3 regions of the Nocardiopsis synnemataformans genome follow, and region 2 is predicted to be linked to each of the others. Evidence: riboswitches for the same ligand, from Rfam matches in the RefSeq annotation. Region 2 holds a riboswitch; each other region holds the start of a gene.
The links. Region 2 has a riboswitch for thiamine pyrophosphate ahead of thiD (bifunctional hydroxymethylpyrimidine kinase/phosphomethylpyrimidine kinase). Riboswitches for the same ligand answer to the same signal wherever they lie in the genome.
Positions count from the first base shown of each region.

Region 1: linked by a shared signal. The riboswitch ahead of thiO (glycine oxidase ThiO) and the one ahead of thiD (bifunctional hydroxymethylpyrimidine kinase/phosphomethylpyrimidine kinase) in region 2 are both predicted to bind thiamine pyrophosphate.
Region 3: linked by a shared signal. The riboswitch ahead of ACSIH6_RS08840 (ECF transporter S component) and the one ahead of thiD (bifunctional hydroxymethylpyrimidine kinase/phosphomethylpyrimidine kinase) in region 2 are both predicted to bind thiamine pyrophosphate.

Region 1 is NZ_CBDRFA010000059.1:25,572-31,151, reverse strand. Features, by position in the region: gene ACSIH6_RS27760 (hypothetical protein) at 1-100, shown strand, start outside; gene ACSIH6_RS27755 (TetR/AcrR family transcriptional regulator) at 97-858, opposite strand; gene ACSIH6_RS27750 (ATP-binding cassette domain-containing protein) at 968-1,867, shown strand; gene ACSIH6_RS27745 (ABC transporter permease) at 1,864-2,631, shown strand; gene thiE (thiamine phosphate synthase) at 2,668-3,336, opposite strand; gene ACSIH6_RS27735 (Rv2175c family DNA-binding protein) at 3,460-3,813, opposite strand; TPP riboswitch at 3,896-4,007, shown strand; gene thiO (glycine oxidase ThiO) at 3,976-5,187, shown strand; gene thiS (sulfur carrier protein ThiS) at 5,193-5,399, shown strand; gene ACSIH6_RS27720 (RNA-guided endonuclease InsQ/TnpB family protein) at 5,445-5,580, opposite strand, start outside.
Region 2 is NZ_CBDRFA010000004.1:136,669-142,248, reverse strand. Features, by position in the region: gene ACSIH6_RS03450 (alanine/glycine:cation symporter family protein) at 1-327, shown strand, start outside; gene thiD (bifunctional hydroxymethylpyrimidine kinase/phosphomethylpyrimidine kinase) at 534-1,337, opposite strand; TPP riboswitch at 1,325-1,423, opposite strand; gene ACSIH6_RS03440 (DedA family protein) at 1,594-2,289, opposite strand; gene ACSIH6_RS03435 (DUF368 domain-containing protein) at 2,309-3,238, opposite strand; gene ACSIH6_RS03430 (acyl-CoA synthetase) at 3,732-5,405, opposite strand; gene ACSIH6_RS03425 (IS200/IS605 family accessory protein TnpB-related protein) at 5,543-5,580, opposite strand, start outside.
Region 3 is NZ_CBDRFA010000011.1:116,977-122,556, reverse strand. Features, by position in the region: gene ACSIH6_RS08845 (transglycosylase domain-containing protein) at 1-2,172, shown strand, start outside; TPP riboswitch at 2,235-2,342, shown strand; gene ACSIH6_RS08840 (ECF transporter S component) at 2,450-3,067, shown strand; gene ACSIH6_RS08835 (ABC transporter ATP-binding protein) at 3,070-4,701, shown strand; gene ACSIH6_RS08830 (energy-coupling factor transporter transmembrane component T family protein) at 4,853-5,580, shown strand, end outside.

The DNA.
Region 1 (5,580 bases), on a different contig from region 2:
CCTGTTCGACCTCGAGACGGCCGACGGCGACCGGCAGGACGCCCTGCGGATGACGCTGGAGGGGCGCACGGTGCTCGGCAAGGTCCTGTTGGTCCCCTAGGACCGTGCGGCGCGGGCGGCGACGCCGTCCAGGACGAGGCCGATGATCAGGTCGAAGTCGGCGTCCTCCGCGCCCCCGGGTCCGCTCGCGGCGGCGCCCCCGAACAGGCCGCCGGTCAGGAGCGCGCGTACCCGCGGGTACCTGTCGGCCGGCACCAGGGTCGCGATGCGGTGGGCGAGGGCTCGCTCGGCCCCGGCCTCGTCCAGGCCGTCCGCCGCGCGGGCCCGCTCCAGGTCCCCGGTGAGACCGGCCTCCGCGCGGACGTAGGTCCAGAGCATGATCAGGACCTGGATCCCCTCGTCCGAAGGCAGGCCGCTGTCCTCCAGGGCGGCCAGCCCCTGCTCGGACCAGCGCACGGAGGCGGGCGTGAGGGGCTCGTCCGCCACGGCCACCTCGGCGGCCCAGGGGTGGCGCCGGTAGACGCCGCGCAGGGCCAGCGTCCAGTCGCGCACGCGCTCGCGCCAGGTGGCGCCGCCGACGGCCGGGGGCTCCCCGAGTGCCGCGTCCGCGGCGAGCAGGAGCAGGTCGGCGCGGGACTCGACGTAGCGGTACAGGGACATGGTGCCCACGCCCAGTTCGGCGGCGGTGCGGCTCATGGTGACGGCCTCGGCCCCGTCCCGGTCGCCCAGGGCGACGGCGGTCTCCAGGATGCGGGCCACGGTGAGCCGGGGGCGCGGCCCCTTGCGGGTGGCCGGTTCGACTCCCCACGCGGAGAGCAGGGCCTTGGGAATGGTGAGCGCCGGGTCCTGTCCGTCCATGCCGACAAGCGTATGGGGCGGAGCAGGTGGGACCTGACCGCGCGGGGTCGCGCGCCGCTACTGCGTAGGGGTTGCGCAATGGTACTGCGTAAGTGTTACGCTGAAGAGCATGAGAACACTGTCACCCCCCGCCTCCGACACGGCGTCGGTCAGGGCCGAGGGACTACGCAAGAGCTACCGAGACGTCACCGTCCTGGACGGGGTCGACCTGGAGGTGCCGCGCGGCGGCGTCCTCGCCCTGCTCGGCCCCAACGGGGCGGGCAAGACCACGCTGGTCAACATCCTCACCACCCTCGTACGTCCCGACGCGGGCACCGCGACCGTCCTGGGCCTGGACGTCGTGCGCCAGGCCCGGCTGGTGCGCCGCCAGATCAGCGTCACCGGTCAGCAGGCCACCGTCGACGAGGAGCTCACCGCCCGGGAGAACCTGGTCATGGTCGCCCGCCTGCTCGGGTCCGGGCGCCGGGCCGCCGCGGACCGTGCCGCGGACCTGCTGGAGCGGTTCGGCCTCACCGGGGCGGCCGACCGCCGCACGGCCGAGTTCTCCGGCGGGATGCGCCGCCGCCTCGACCTGGCCGCGAGCCTGGTCGGCGACCCCGCGGTGGTGTTCCTGGACGAGCCGACCACAGGCATGGACACGCGCAGCAGGCAGGCGCTGTGGGACGCCGTCAGGGAACTGGCGGCCGCGGGCACCAGCGTGCTGCTGACCACCCAGTACCTGGAGGAGGCCGACGTGCTCGCCGACCGGGTCGCGGTCATCGACCGCGGGCGGATCACGGCCTCGGGCACCGCCGCCGAACTCAAGGGACGCGTGGGCGGTGAGTGGATCGAGCTGACCCTGGCCGACGGCCGCGTGGAGCGGGTGCCCGGCGACGGCACCGCCGACCGCCTGCGGGAGGTGCTCGTCGACCGCCACCACGACGGCGTGCGCGTGGCGGGCGTGGAGGTGCGCAGGCCGACCATGGACGACGTCTTCCTCGCGCTCACCGGGAAGGGGGGAGAACGGTGACCGCCCCCCTGCGCGCCGAACGCGTGCTGACCCGGCGCAGTCTCACCCACGCTCTGCGCAACGCCGACAGCATGATCACCGCGATCGTCGCCCCGGTCGCCGTGATGCTGCTGTTCGTCACCGTCTTCGGCTCGGCCGTGGAGGGGGTGACCGGCGGCTCGTACGTGGACTACGTGACCCCCGGCGTGATGCTGCTGTGCGCGGGCTTCGGCGCGGCGATGACCGCCACCGCCGTGCACGCCGACCTGTCTCGGGGGGTGGTGCAGCGCCTGCGGACCATGCCCGTGCGGGCGTCGGCCGTGGTCACCGGACACGTGGCGGCCAGCGTCGTGCGCAACCTGGTCTCCACCCTGGTGGTGCTGCTGGTGGCGGTGGCGCTGGGCTTTCGACCCGAGGCGGGGCCGCTGGAGTGGCTGGGAGCGCTCGCGCTGCTGGCCGGGTACGTCCTGGTGCTGACCACCGTGGCCGCCGCGTGGGGCCTGGCCTCGCGTTCGGCGGACACCGCGGCCACGTTCGCCTTCGTCGCCCTGTTCCTGCCCTACCTGTCCACGGCGTTCGTGCCGGTGGAGAGCCTGCCGCCGTTCCTGCGGGGGCTGGCCGAGCACCAACCGGTGACCCCGGCGATCGAGACGCTGCGCGCGCTCACCTCCGGGGAGCCGGTCGGCGGGCAGGCGTGGACGGCCGCTCTGTGGCTGTGCGGCCTGGGCGCGGCGGCGGCGCTGCTGACGGGGTGGCTGTTCCGCCGGGCGGCCGGGCGGCGCTGAGCGGCCCCCGGCGGGCGTCCGGTGCCCGGCCGCCGGTCAGTCCCCGGCGCGGGCCGCCAGGCGTTGGCGCAGACCGGAGGCGGCGGACCGGGGGTCCTCCGCCTCCGTGATCGCGCGCACGACCACGACCCGGCGGGCCCCGGCGTCCAGCACGCGGTCGATGTTGTCGGCGTCGATCCCGCCGATGGCGAACCAGGGGCGGTCGGTGCCCAGCGCGGCCGCCTCCTCCACCAGTTCCAGCCCGGCGGCCGGGCGGCCCGGCTTGGTGGGGGTCGCCCAGGTCGGGCCGACACAGAAGTAGTCGCTGCCGGGCTCCTCGGCGGAGGCGGCCGCGGCGGCGACGTCGTTGTTGGAGCGGCCGATCACGGGGTCCGCGCCGATGATGTCGCGGGCCATGGGCACGGGCAGGTCGCGCTGGCCCAGGTGGAGGACGTCGGCGCGCACTGCGCGGGCGATGTCGGCGCGGTCGTTGACCGCGAGCAGGGCGCCGTACCGCTCGCACGCCTCCTTCATCACCTCCAGGGCCGCGATCTCCTCGCGCGCCTCCAGGCCCTTGTCCCGGAGTTGGATGATGTCCACTCCCCCGGCCAGGGCGGCGTCGGCGAACTCGGCGAGATCGCCCCGACCGGTCCGGGCGTCGGTGCACAGGTACAGAAGCGATGCGTCCAGGCGCTTGCGCAGGCTGGTTCCGTGGCTGGTCCTCACACAGTCCACCCTAGGCCCTGGCGCGTTCGGGCCCAAGGGGGAGGGACGCGGCGGCGCGCCCCTCCCCCGTTTCCCACCCGGACCCCGACCGGGCTCGCGAGGTCGCGGGCTGGAGCTCGCGGACTAGAAGGCCATGCTCTGGGCCCGGCGGCGCACCTCGGTGCCCCGGTTCTCGCGCATGGCCTGGATCGGCGTGCCCGGCAGGGAGTCGTCGGGGGTGAACAGCCAGCGCAGGGCCTCCTCGGAGGAGAAGCCCGCGTCGGTGAGCAGTAGCAGTGTCCCCGGCAGGCCCTTCACCAGGTCGTCACCGTCGATGAAGGCGGCGGGGATGGACAGTTCGCCGTCGCGGACCACACCCATCATGCGGTTCTCGCGGATCAGCGTCTTGATCCGGTTCGGGCTCACGCCCAGCGGCGCAGCCGCCTCCTTGAGGGTCAGCCAGTCGCCGATGAGCGTGTCGATGTCGCGTTGTGTCACACCACCAATCTGCCACATCCGCGCACCTCCTTCCCCCCGGCACGGGGCGCGTCGGGTACGGGTCCTAGAATGGGGACAGACCCCTACATCCCGCGGGAGCCGGGTGGGACCCGGCTGAGAGGGAGGCTGTGAGCCTCCGACCGCACGAACCTGATCCGGATCATGCCGGCGAAGGGAGTGGAAACCACAGCCGTGCGCACCTCCAACGATTCCCACCGCGACCGCGTCGTCGTGGTCGGCGGCGGCCTCGTCGGGCGGGTCACCGCCTGGCGCGCCGCCCAACGCGGACTGCGCGTCACCCTGGTCGAGTCCGACCCGGCCCGCTCCGCCTCCACCGTGGCGGCGGGCATGCTCACGCCCGCCACCGAGGCGGTGTTCGGTGAGGAGCCCCTCATGGAGCTGGGCATCCGCTCGGCCCGCATGTACGCGGACTTCGTCGCCGAGCTGGAGGAGGCCAGCGGCCTGGACGTGGGCCACCGCGCCACCGGCACGCTCCTGGTCGCCTTCGACCGCGACGACCTGGCCGTCCTCACCGAACTGCACGCGCTCCAGCAGCGGCTGGGCATCGCCGCCGAGCGCCTCACCGGCCGCGAGTGCCGCCGTCTGGAGCCCATGCTCGCCCCGTCCGTGCGCGGCGGCGTCCTGGCGCCCGACGACCACTCCGTGGACCCGCGGCGGCTGCTGCGTGCCCTGGCCGCGGCGGGCGAGCGCGCGGGCGTCACCGAGGTCCGCGGGCGGGTCGGGGAGGTCCTCTCCCCCGGCCCCGGGGGCGCCCGACTGGGCGTGCTCCTGGCCGGGGAGACCCCGACCGCGGGCGCCACGGCCGGGGAGACCCTGCCCGCGCACCAGGTGGTGCTCGCCGCGGGCTGCTGGGGCAACGCCGTCGGGGTCCCCGAACCCGTGGTCCCGCCGCTGCGCCCGGTCAAGGGCCAGCTGCTGCGCGCCCGGGTGCCCGACGGCGGGCCGCCGCTCGTCAGCCGGACCGTCCGCGGCCTGGTCCGGGGCTTTCCGACCTACCTGGTGCCGCGCGCCGACGGCGAGATCGTCATCGGCGCCACCCAGGAGGAGCTGGGCCACGACACCTCCCTCACCGTCGGGGGGCTCTGGCAGGTGCTGCGGGACGCGCGCGAGCTCGTCCCCGGGGTGAGCGAGCTGGAGGTCACCGAGACCTGCGTCGGGCTGCGCCCCGGCTCCCCCGACAACGAACCCCTCCTGGGGCCCACCCGGGTCCCGGGACTGCACCTGGCCGCCGGGCACTTCCGGCACGGGGTGCTGCTGACCCCGGTGACCGGTGAGGCCATGGCCCGCGCCCTGACCGACGGAGACCTGCCGGAGTACGCCCGCCGCTTCACGGCACGACGCGCAAGTAGGTAGTAGCAGTGGAACTGATCATCAACGGCGACCGCCGAGAGTTCACCGACGACACGACCGTGGAAGCGGTCGTACGCGACCTGACCGGCACCGAGGTCCCCGGCGGTATCGCCGTGGCCGTCAACGACGAGGTGGTGCGCCGGGCCGCGTGGGCCGCGAGCCCGCTCAACCAGGGCGACCGCGTGGACGTCCTCACCGCAGTGCAGGGAGGCTGAACTTGACTTCCTCTCCTGTCTGAAGTCAGGAGATCGCGGAACCACCTACCGGTGGTTCGAGGCCAGGGCCTCGTCACGGGCCGCCCCGTGGCCTTCCTGCTTCGTCGCCGGTCGCCCCGTCCGGGAGGACTCCCGTTGAGGTCTCACACCAGCTCCGCAGGCAGATGCCACCAGCCCGGCG
Region 2 (5,580 bases):
ATCGTGGCCGTCGCGGTGGCCGTGTTCGCCTTCACCACCCTGCTCGGGTGGGCCTACTACGGCGAGCGCTGCATGGTGTTCCTGGGCGGCCGCCGCCTGGTCCTGCCCTACCGCCTGGTGTTCATCGCCGTCATCTACGTGGGCGCGGTCGCCAGCCTGGACTCGGTCTGGCTGTTCAGCGACATCGCCAACGGCCTGATGGCCCTGCCCAACCTCATCGGGCTCCTGCTGCTGTCCCCGGTCATCGTGGCGGAGACGCGCAAGTTCTTCGCCCACCCCGACTGGAGGGACCCGGACAAGGTCATGCAGGACGTGACCAAGCAGTAGCTCCGCCTCCGCAGGAGGACGGGACGAGGAGGGGGGACCGGCACGGAGCCGGTCCCCCTTCGGCGTCGGGTCCCGCCTCCGGCCCTTCCGGCGGTGGGCCCCACGGTCCCGGCGGGCTCGGGGTTCTCCACCGCGTGCGCCCGACGTGCGCCGACGACTCCGACTGATCACGACACCGCAGGTCAACGGGTTCGGGGGTGGCACTTCTACCACCAGGCGTGGAAGTGGTGCACCGGGCCCTGTCCGCCGCCCGCGTCGATCTCGTCGGCGCGCCGGATGGCCTCGGTCAGGTAGTCCTTGGCGTCGCCCACCGCGGCGGCCACGTCCGGCCGCTGCGGCAGCAGGGCCGCGATCGAGGAGGACAGCGTGCAACCGGTGCCGTGCGTGTTGCGGGTGGCCACCCTCGGGGCGCGGAACTCGACCGGGTCGGCGTCCCGGGCGACCAGGACGTCGACGCTCTCCCCGCCGGTCAGGTGGCCGCCCTTGAGCAGGACCCGGCGCGGGCCGAGCTCCAGCAGCCGCCAGGCCTGGGCGCGCATCGACGCCAGGTCGGTCGCCTCGGGCTCCTCCAGCAGGTCGGCGGCCTCGGGCAGGTTCGGGGTGACCAGGTCCGCGCGGGGCAGGAGCTTGGTGCGCAGCGCGTCGACGGCCGAGGCCTCCAGCAGCCGGTCCCCGCTCTTGGCGACCATCACCGGGTCCACCACCACGTTCGACAGCGCGTGGCGGTCGATCGCCTCGGCCACGGCCTCGGTGACCTCCGAGGTGCCCAGCATGCCCACCTTGACCGCGTGCACGGCGGCGTCGGCGAAGAGGGTGTCCATCTGGTGGGCGACGAACCGCGCCGGGACCGGGTGGACCCCGGTGACGCCGCGCGTGGACTGGGCGGTGAGCGCGGTGACCACGGTCATCCCGAAGGTCCCGTGCGCGGAGAAGGCCTTGAGGTCGGCCTGGACGCCCGCGCCCCCGCTGGGGTCGCTGCCGGCGATGGACACGATGTTGTACGCGCTCATGGCGTTCCTTCGCTAGTGCTAACTAGGGCAGGTTCGACGGGTGTGCTCTCAGCCGGGAACGTGTCCCAGCACCCCGCGCCTCCGGGGCCGCGTCGGCGGCCCCGGCCGGTATGTGCTTGTCGGTGCGTTCCGGGCAGGATACCCACAGAACACCGAAGGGGCCCGCCCGGGGATGCGGGCGGACCCCTGGAGGGGTTCACGGGGGACGGTGTCCCGGGGGAGGAGCCTCAGGCGGGGGCCCTCCGACGGGGGTGCCTCAGGCGGAGGTGTCCTCGGTCCGGCGGGCCTTGGTCCGCTTGTAGACGCGGGCCAGGATGAACCACAGCACCAGCAGGCCGATGATCACGACCACGACGTTGCTGATCACGCCGCTCCACTGGGCCAGGACGGGCTCGATGGCCGGGCCGAAGACGTAGCCGAGGCCGATCCAGATCGTGTTCCACACAGCGGAGCCGATGACCGTGTACAGCGAGAACTTGAACAGGGGCATCCGCTCGATCCCGGCGGGCACCGAGATGAAGCTGCGGACCAGGGGCACGCATCGGCCCAGCAGGACGGCGAGGCCGCCGAAGCGGGTGAAGAAGCGCTCGGCCTTGTAGAAGTCCTCGATCTCCAGCAGCGGGGTCTTCTCGACCAGCCAGGCCGTGCGGTCGCGGCCCAGGAGCGCGCCGATCGCGTAGAAGCCCCACGCGCCGACCAGGCAGCCGATCGTCGCCCACAGGATGGCGAGCCACACGTTCATGTGTCCGGCGTAGGCGAGGAACCCGGCGCCGGGCAGGACCGCCTCACTGGGCATCGGGGGAAAGAAGGTCTCGATGAACAGCGCCACGCCGACACCGGGTTCGCCCAGGGTCGTCATCAGGCTCAGGACCCACCCGATGAATCCCTCGTACTCGTGGACGACGTCGACTTCCGTCGTCGAGGCCGCGGTCATCAGCAGATTCGTTGTCATGCGGTTGTCGTTCCCGTTCTCAGACGTGGGTGGGAACCCGGCCGTGCTCGGGCTCCTCCATCCGGCGGCGCTTACGGCTTTCCCAGACGATGGCCGCCGCCACGATCGCGAAGCCGACCACCATGAGGGCCACCGTCACAGGGACGTCGGTGGGGGGCAGGACGGTGCGGTCCTCGTCCTGCCACGGCCACAGGGCGCGCAGCGAACCGGCCATGAGGCCGGTGAGGACCACCAGGGTCATGTGGTGGAAGTTCTCCAACAGGTACTGGAGCAGCTTCACGAACAGTGACAGGCCCGTGAGCATGCCGAGGGCGAACACCGAGAGGTAGGCGACGTCCATGTCCCCGACCGCGCTGATCGTGGGCTCGTACAGGCCCAGCGTGAGCAGGATGAAGGATCCGGACAGTCCGGGAAGGACCAGAGCGCAGACGGCCACCGCCGCGGCGAGGAAGACGACCACCGGGTGGGTGGGCAGGTTGGCGCCGGGCAGGCCGGTGAGGAAGAACGCGCCCGCGGCGAAGACCAGGGCGACGAGGTAGTGCCAGGCCCGCCACTTCTGGCCCGCACCGGTGTAGGGGATCCACAGGCAGGCCAGGACCAGGCCGAAGAACAGCGCGTACGCGTACTGGGTGTGGGCCTCGACCAGCGGTGCGAGGACCACGGCCGCCATACCGAGGAAGGCCACCATGCCGACGAGCGCGGGGATCAGCACGCTCCAGTCCACCTGGCGGAACTGCTCCTGGGCGCGTTCCCTTCCGCGCCCGCGCGGGACGTCGGTGACGTAGCGCCTGACGCCGCTGACCATGTGGCCGACGCCGCCGATGAGTTTGTCGTAGAGGCCGACGATGAGGGCGACCGTGCCGCCGCTGATACCGGGAAGGGCCTCCGAGGCGCCCACGGCGCCGCCGCGCACCGCGTTGAAGATGTAGCTGCCTACTGAGTTGGGCATCTGGGTTCTTGGGCGCGCTCCGGGCGGAACCCGGGCAAGCGCGCCGTCCTCCGTCCTAGTGGTGTCACCGCATGCGCACCGTGTGCACGGGTGGGAGGTGGGTCAAAGGTGGTCCACGCGTTCCACGGCCCCGAACGGTGCGCGGTGGAACCGGCCGGCCCCGGCCGGGAGGGTGCGACCCGGTCGGAGCGGGAGAGAGAAAACCGTGGGGCCTGGAACCAGGCGACGTCAGTCTAGCGGTGGAGGAGTGGGCGAAGGGCGGTCGGAAACATGCGCAACCCCTGTTTCGGCTGGGTAAGTCCGTATTGGCCCTGTGCCCGAAATGAAGGGCCCCGTACCGCTCCGGTGCGGAGTTCCGCAGTGGGGGACCGCGGAACCCGGAAGTCCGGCAGCCAGGCCTGCCCCGGACATGGTTTCGGACCCGTTCCGGAGCCGGGTCGCAGGGTCTGCCCCGGCCCCGCTCTGGAAGCTGGGCCGGGGCCCGGGTCGGCGCTCAGGGGACGGTCGGGACGGCCGGAGCGGACGCCCCGGTCCCGGTGACCGACGCCGCCCACCGGTAGTCCTGCTTGCCGACCGCCGTACGACGCACCCGGTCCACGAAGTGCACGGTCCGCGGCACCTTGAACCCCGCCAGCCGCACACGGCAGTACGCGCGCAGCTCGGCCTCCTCCAGGCGAGCACCCGCGGCCAGCGAGACCAGCGCGGTCACCCGCTGTCCGAGGTACTCGTCGGGCGAGGGCACCACGATGGCGTCCTCCACCGAGGGGTGCGCCTTGAGCGCGGCCTCCACCTCCTCGGGGTAGACCTTCTCCCCGGCGGTGTTGATCACCGCGCTCCCGCGTCCCAGCAGCGCGATCGAGCCGTCCGCGTCCCACGTCCCGAAGTCGCCCGACAGCGCCCAGCGGCGCCCCCCGGCGTCGGTGGGGAAGGTGCGCGCGGTCGCCAGGGGGTCGTTGTAGTAGCCCAGCGGGATCCGTCCGGTGCGCGCGATCCGCCCCACCTCGCGCGACCCCGGGGGCAGCGGGCGCAGGGACGCGTCCAGCACCGCGATGCTGCCGCCCATGGTGAAGCTGCGGCTGCCGGAGGTCCCGACCCGGGCCGGGACCTCCGGCGGACCGGCCGGTTCGGCGCCGGTCGCCGAGCCGCACACGCCCGTCTCCGATCCCCCGTAGGCGTCGGAGAGGGACACGTCCTCGCGCCAGGCGTGCCACAGCGCGCGCACCGCCGGGGTGAGCGGGGTGCCGCCGGAGCGGATCGAGGCCAGGTTCGGGCACAGCCCCGGTTCGGTGAGCAGGTGGCGGGCCAGCGGGCGGGCCATGGCGTCGCCCACCAGTTGGAGCACGTGCACGCCCTCCCGGTGCGCCGTCTCCAGCACCCGGTCCGGACGGAAGCTGCGGTCGGTGGACAGCACCACGCGCTTGCCGCACAGCAGCATGCTCAGCGCGTTCCACTGCCCGGCCGCGTGCATGAGCGGTCCGAGGACCAGCATGCGCTGCTCGAAGCAGCGCGTGGCGCGCTCGGCCACCTCCTCCGGGGTCCGGGCACTGGGCGTGCCCGGAGCGCGGCGCTCCAGGGCCGCGCGGAAGATGTCCGCCTGCCGCCACAGCACGCCCTTGGGATAGCCCGTCGTGCCCCCGGTGTAGAGCAGGTAGTGGTCCTCGCCGCTGGTCGGAGGCAGGACAGCGTCGTCGGGCGCCGAGGCCAGCGCCTCCTCGTAGTCGTGGCCCTCCGTCTCGCGCGCGGAGCCGTCCGCGACGAGCAGGACGTGGCGCAGCCGGGGCAGGTCGGAGCGGACCGTGGCCACCGCTCCGGCCAGCGAGTCCTCCGCGATCAGCGCGACCGCGTGCGAGTCGGCCAGGACGTGGCGCAGTTCGCCCGCGACGTAGCGGTAGTTGACGTTGACCGGGACCGCTTCCGCGCGCAGGATCCCCAGGAAGGACTCCACCCATTCGGCGCGGTTGAACGCCAGGACGGCGACGTGCTCGCCGGGGCGCACGCCCGCGCCGACCAGGTGGCGGGCCAGCCGCTGTGAGCGCTCGCGCAGGGCGCGGTAGGTGAGCCGCCGGGGACCGGCGACCAGGGCGGTCCGGTCGGGCACGGCGTCGGCGACCGCCGCGAACAGGCGGGAGAGGGAGAAGGGGGCGTCCGGGGACGCGAAGGTGGGCACGCCTGACCTCCCGGGCACGGTCGACGGGGCCGTCCACGGCACGGGGCTCGCGGCGGCTGGGTGGCTGTTGGTGCGACCGTACCCCTCGGGGGAGGGCCCGACCGCCGTCGGGGCTGTGGAGCGCGTCACCAGGGGCGTTATCGCAGTTCACCATGGATGTGACGGTCCCGCTCAG
Region 3 (5,580 bases), on a different contig from region 2:
GCGGTCCGCACCGCCCTGGGCAACACCCAGGGCGGGTCCACCATCACCCAGCAGTACGTGAAGAACCTCCTCATGGAACAGGCCGACACCGAGGAGGAGCTGGCGAGCGCCAACGCGCGCACTCTGACCCGCAAGGTGCTGGAGCTGCGCTACGCCATCGAGCTGGAGGAGAAGCTCACCAAGGACGAGATCATGGAGGGCTACCTCAACCTCGCCTACTTCGGCCAGAACGCGTACGGCATCGAGGTCGCCGCCGAGCGCTACTTCTCCGTCCCGGCCTCCGAGCTCAACCCCGCGCAGGCCGCCACGATCGTGGCTCTGGTGCGCGCGCCCTCGTACTACGACCCGCTCACCAACCCCGAGGCCGCCACCGAGCGCCGCAACCTGGTGCTGGACCGGATGGTCGCCACCGGATACCTGGAGAGCGCGGAGGCGGAGGAGTACAAGGGCCGGGGCCTGGAGGTGGACGAAACCGCGCGCGGGGGCAGCTGCTTCAGCAGCGAGCAGCCGTTCTTCTGCGACTACGTCATGCGGTGGCTGAGCGACTCCGACGCGCTCGCCGACACCCAGGAGGAGCGCGACCGGATGTTGGAGCGGGGCGGCATCACCGTGCGCACCACCCTGGACCTGGACATGCAGGAGTCCGCCGAGCAGGCGATCGAGCGCTACGTCCCCGCGGGCGACTCCCACAAGTTCGCCGCCGAGGTCCTCGTGGAGCCCGGTACCGGCCGGGTGCGGGCGATGGCCCAGAACATGCGCTACGGCTTCGCCGACGAGCCGGGCACCACCTCGATCAACCTGTCCGTGGACCACGACGACGGCGGGTCGCTGGGCTACCAGGCGGGGTCGACGTTCAAGCCGTTCACCCTGGCCGCCGCCCTGGACTCCGGGCTCGATTACGGCACCAGCTTCTCCTCGCCCAAGACCACGACGGTGAGCGGCCTGGAGAACTGCGAGGGCGGGAGGATGGCGCCCTGGTCCGTGGGCAACGCCGGGGAGAGCGACGGGGGCAGGCACAACATGATCAGCGGGACGAAGGGTTCGGTGAACACCTACTTCGCCCAGCTCCAGGAACGCGTCGGCCTGTGCGAGACGGCGGAGATGGCCCGGAGCCTGGGCGTCCACCGCGCGGACGGCGAGGACCTGGAGGTGTGGAGCTCCTTCACCCTGGGCGACCAGGAGGTCTCCCCGCTGACCATGGCCACTGCCTACGCCGTCTTCGCCTCCCGCGGCACCTACTGCGAACCGGTCCCCGTGACCTCGGTCCTCGTCGAGGGCGAGGGCGGCGAGGAGATCGAGGTGGACACCGAGTGCGAGGAGGGCGCGCTGGACACCGAGGTCGCCGACGGCGTCAACCACCTGCTCCAGCAGACCTTCGAGGGCGGCACCGCCAACGGCCTGGAGATCGGGCGCCCGGTGGCGGGCAAGACCGGCACCACCGACAGCGCGGCCTACGCGTGGTTCGCGGGCTACACCCCGAACCTGGCCGGGACCGTGGTCGTCGGTGACATCCGGGGCGGGGAACAGCACACGCTCCAGGGCGTGACCATCGGCGACCGCTACTACGGCATCGTCTACGGAGCCACGCTGCCCGGCCCGATCTGGCAGGCCACCATGCGCGAGGCCGTGGCGGACCTCCCGGAGGAGGAGTTCGCCCCTTCGCCGAAGGTCTACGGCAAGGCCTCGGACAAGCCGTCGGGCGGCGGTGACGACGATGACACCGGTGGCGGTGGCGGTGGTACCGGTGACGGCGGCGTCGCGGCCGGTGGCGGCGGCGGAGGAACCGGCGGTGATGGCGGTGCCGGGGATGACGATGGCGCGGCCGGTGGTGGTGGCACTGGTGACGGTGGTGAGGGTTCGACCGGCGGAGACGGCGGTACCGGTGGTGGCGGTGGTGAGGGCTCAACCGGTGGCGGTGGAGGCGGCGGTACCGGCGGTGGAGGTGGCGGCACCGGAGGCGGTGAGGGCTCGACCGGAGGCGGTACCGGCGGTGGTGGCGGGGGTGGCAGTACTGGCGGTGGTGGCGGTACCGGTGGCGGTGGAGACGGCAGCGGTACTGGCGGTGGCGGAGGCGGTGGTGGCGAGTCCCCGGGCGGGGACGGCGGCGCGCCCTGGAGCGGCGCGACCCCGCAACCGCAGGTGCCCGAGGGCGGCGCCGGGCCCTCGGACTGAGCCCTCCATGTGTGTAAACGCGGCCCGGGAACACCCCGGAGTTCCCCCTTGTTCATACTGGAGGAAACCGACAGGGGAGCGCGCGAGCGCTGAGAGTGCGGCACCAGGCCGCAGACCCTTACACACCTGATCTGGGTCATGCCAGCGAAGGAAGTCGTAGGAACCGTCACCGGTGGCGTGTCTCCCGCGCACCGGGGACGTCCCGGCGCACGCGGAACGCGTCCCGGAGCCGCTCTCGGCCGCCCGGCCCTCGCATCCCCCGGCGAAGGGACACCGCATGAAGAGGAACACCACCACCCAGGGCACCGGTTTCTGGCGCGACGTCCTCGGCCAGCTGCGGAGCTGGCGCACCGTCGACATCGTCGTGGCCGCCGTCATCGGCGTCGCGGTCGGCGTCGTCTTCTGGCTGTGGTATCCAGTCTGGGAGGCCACGACCCCGTTGTTCGTGGCCTTTCCGCCCGCGCAGGCCGTCCTCTACGGCGTGTGGCTGCTCCCCGGCGTCCTCGGTGGCCTGGTCATCCGAAGGCCCGGCGCGGCCCTGCTCACCTCCATCGCCGCGGCCTCGGTCTCGGCCGTCCTGGGCACCGGGTGGGGGATCCTCGTGGTCCTCGACGGCGCCCTCCAGGGCATCCTGCCCGAGCTGGTCTTCCTCGCCTTCGGCTACCGCCGCTGGGGCATGGGCGTGGCCGTGCTCGCGGCGGCGGTCGCGGGGTTCTCCCCCGCCATCCGCGACAACATCACCTACTACGCGACCTGGCCGCTGTCCCACCAGGTCACCTTCGGCGTCATCGTGCTGATCAGCGCCGCCCTCATCGCGGGCGTGGGCGGCCGACTGCTCACCACCGCCCTGGCCCGTTCCGGGGCGCTGGCCCCCTTCCCGTCCGCGAGGGGCTGACCGTGGCCTTCGCGAACGGGCGACGGGCGGCTGCCGGGGGCCCCGGCGCGCGCGTGGAGCTCTCCGGCTGGGGCTGGCGGCACTCGGGCCGCGAGACCCACGCGCTGCGCGGCGTGGACCTGGTGATCGAGCCGGGCGAGCGCGTGCTGCTGCTGGGCGCCTCCGGCGCTGGCAAGTCCACCCTGCTGCACTCGCTGGCCGGCCTGACCGGCGAGGACGGCGCCATCAGCGGCGACCGCGAGGGCACCCTGCTCCTGGACGGCGAGCCCGCCGACCGGAGCCGGGGCTCGGTCGGCCTGGTCAGCCAGGACCCCGAGACGCAGCTGGTGATGGCGCGCGCGGGCGACGACGTCGCCTTCGGCCCGGAGAACCTGGGCGTGGCCCCCGAACTCATCTGGCCCCGGGTCCGCGAGGCGCTGGAGGCCGTCGGCTTCCCGTACGGGCCGCGCCATCCCACCGGCGCGCTGTCGGGCGGAGAGAAGCAGCGCCTGGTGATCGCCGGGGCCCTGGCGATGCGCCCCCGCCTGCTGCTGCTGGACGAGCCCACTGCCAACCTCGACCCGGCCGGGGCCGCGCTGGTGCGCGGCGTGCTGGCCCGCCTGCTCGCCGAGACCGAGGCGACCCTGGTGCTGGTCGAGCACCGGGTGGCCGACGTCGTGGACCTGGTGGACCGGGTCGTGGTCGTGGCGCCCGGCGGAGGCGTCGTCGCCGACGGGTCCCCGGGGACCGTGTTCGCCGAGCACGGTCGCTCGTTGGCCGCGCAGGGCGTGTGGGTGCCCGGGCATGAGCCCGCGCCCGTCCTGGCGCCCGCGCCGGGCGGGGAGCCCCTGCTGGAGGCCGTGGGCGTCGCGGCGCGCACCCCGCTCCAGCTCGGCGTGCGCGCCGCGTCCCGGCGCACGGTGCTCGAAGGGGTGGACGTGGCCGTCCGCGCCGGGACCGCGACCGCCCTGACCGGCCCCAACGGCGCGGGCAAGTCCACGCTGCTGACCATGCTCGCCGGACTGTCCAAGCCCCACAGGGGAGCGGTGCTGCCGCGCGGGCCGCTGGCCGGGGCCGACCCGCGCCCGCTCGTGCGCTGGCCCGCCCGCAGGCTGGCCCGGCACGTGGGCACGGTCTTCCAGCACGCCGAGGACCAGTTCGTCACCGCCACCGTGCGCGACGAGCTGCGCTTCGCCCCGCTGCGTGCCGGAACGGGCGAGGCCGAGACCGAGGCCTGGGTGGGAGAGCTGATGGAGCGGCTGCGCCTGTCCGCGCTGGCCGACGTGCACCCCTACACGCTCTCGGGCGGGGAGAAGCGTCGGCTGTCGGTGGCCACGGCGCTCAGCTCCGGCCCCGCGCACGCGCCCGACGCGCTCGTCCTCGACGAGCCCACCTTCGGCCAGGACACCCGCACCTGGACCGAACTCGTGGAACTGCTCGCCACCCTGCGGTCCGCGGGCCGCGCGGTGGTCATGGCCACCCACGACGACCTGCTGCTGCGCCACCTGGCCGACGCTCGGGTGCGCGTGGCCGGGGGCCGCGCCGTGTACGAGGCCGCCGCACCGGACGCGGGCGCCGGGACGGATCCGCCCGGCCCGCCCGGTCCGTCCGGGACCGCGTGGCACGCGGCGGCGGGAAGGGGGAGCCGTGGCTGACCGGAGGTTCCCGAACACACCCGTGGACGGCGGCTCCGCCGTCGTCTCCGCCCCACCGGAACCGGGCACGGGCGGCGCGGGGGACACGACGCGCACGGCCCAGGCCGGGGACGGGACCCGTGCGCAGGGCGGGGACGCGCTCACCCTGGAGATGCCCGCGGACGGCGGGGCGCGCTTCTGGCTGGTCGGGCTCAACCCGGCTGCCAAGTTGCTCGCCGCCCTGCTGCTGGGCGTCGGCCTGGTCCCGGCCGTGGACGCCGTCACCGGCGGCGTGGTGCTGGCGGGCGCCCTGCTGCTCCTGCCGTTCAGCGGGATCGACCGGCGCACCCTGCTCGTCCTGGGCGGGCCCTTCCTGCTCATGGGGCTCTCCAGCGGACTGGTCAACTACCTGTACGGGGAGCACGGCGCGGAGGGCGCGCTGGGCGCCGCGGTGCGCCTGCTGGCCATCGCCCTGCCCGGTCTGCTCGCGGCCGTGAGCAGCGACCCCACGGAGACCGCCGACGGTCTGGTGCAGCGGCTGCGGGTGCCCGAGCGGCCCGCCATGGGCGTGCTGGCGGCTCTGCGGCTCGTCCCCCTGCTCGCCGACCAGTGGCGCACGATCACGTTGGCGCGGAGGGCGCGCGGGCTGGAGGCCGGGCGCAACCCCGTCCGGGCGGTCGCGCTGTTCTTCGGCCGCCTGTTCGCCCTGCTGGTGCGCTCCATCCGCACCGGGACGCTGCTGGCCGCGGCGATGGACGCGCGCGCCTTCGGGACCGGACCGCGCACCCGCGCCCGGGAGAGCCGCTGGCGGATCGCGGACACGCTGCTGCTGGTGGGATCCGCCCTGCTCCTGGCGGCGGCCTACGCCCTGTCCGCGAGGCTGGGCACCCTGGTGCTGCT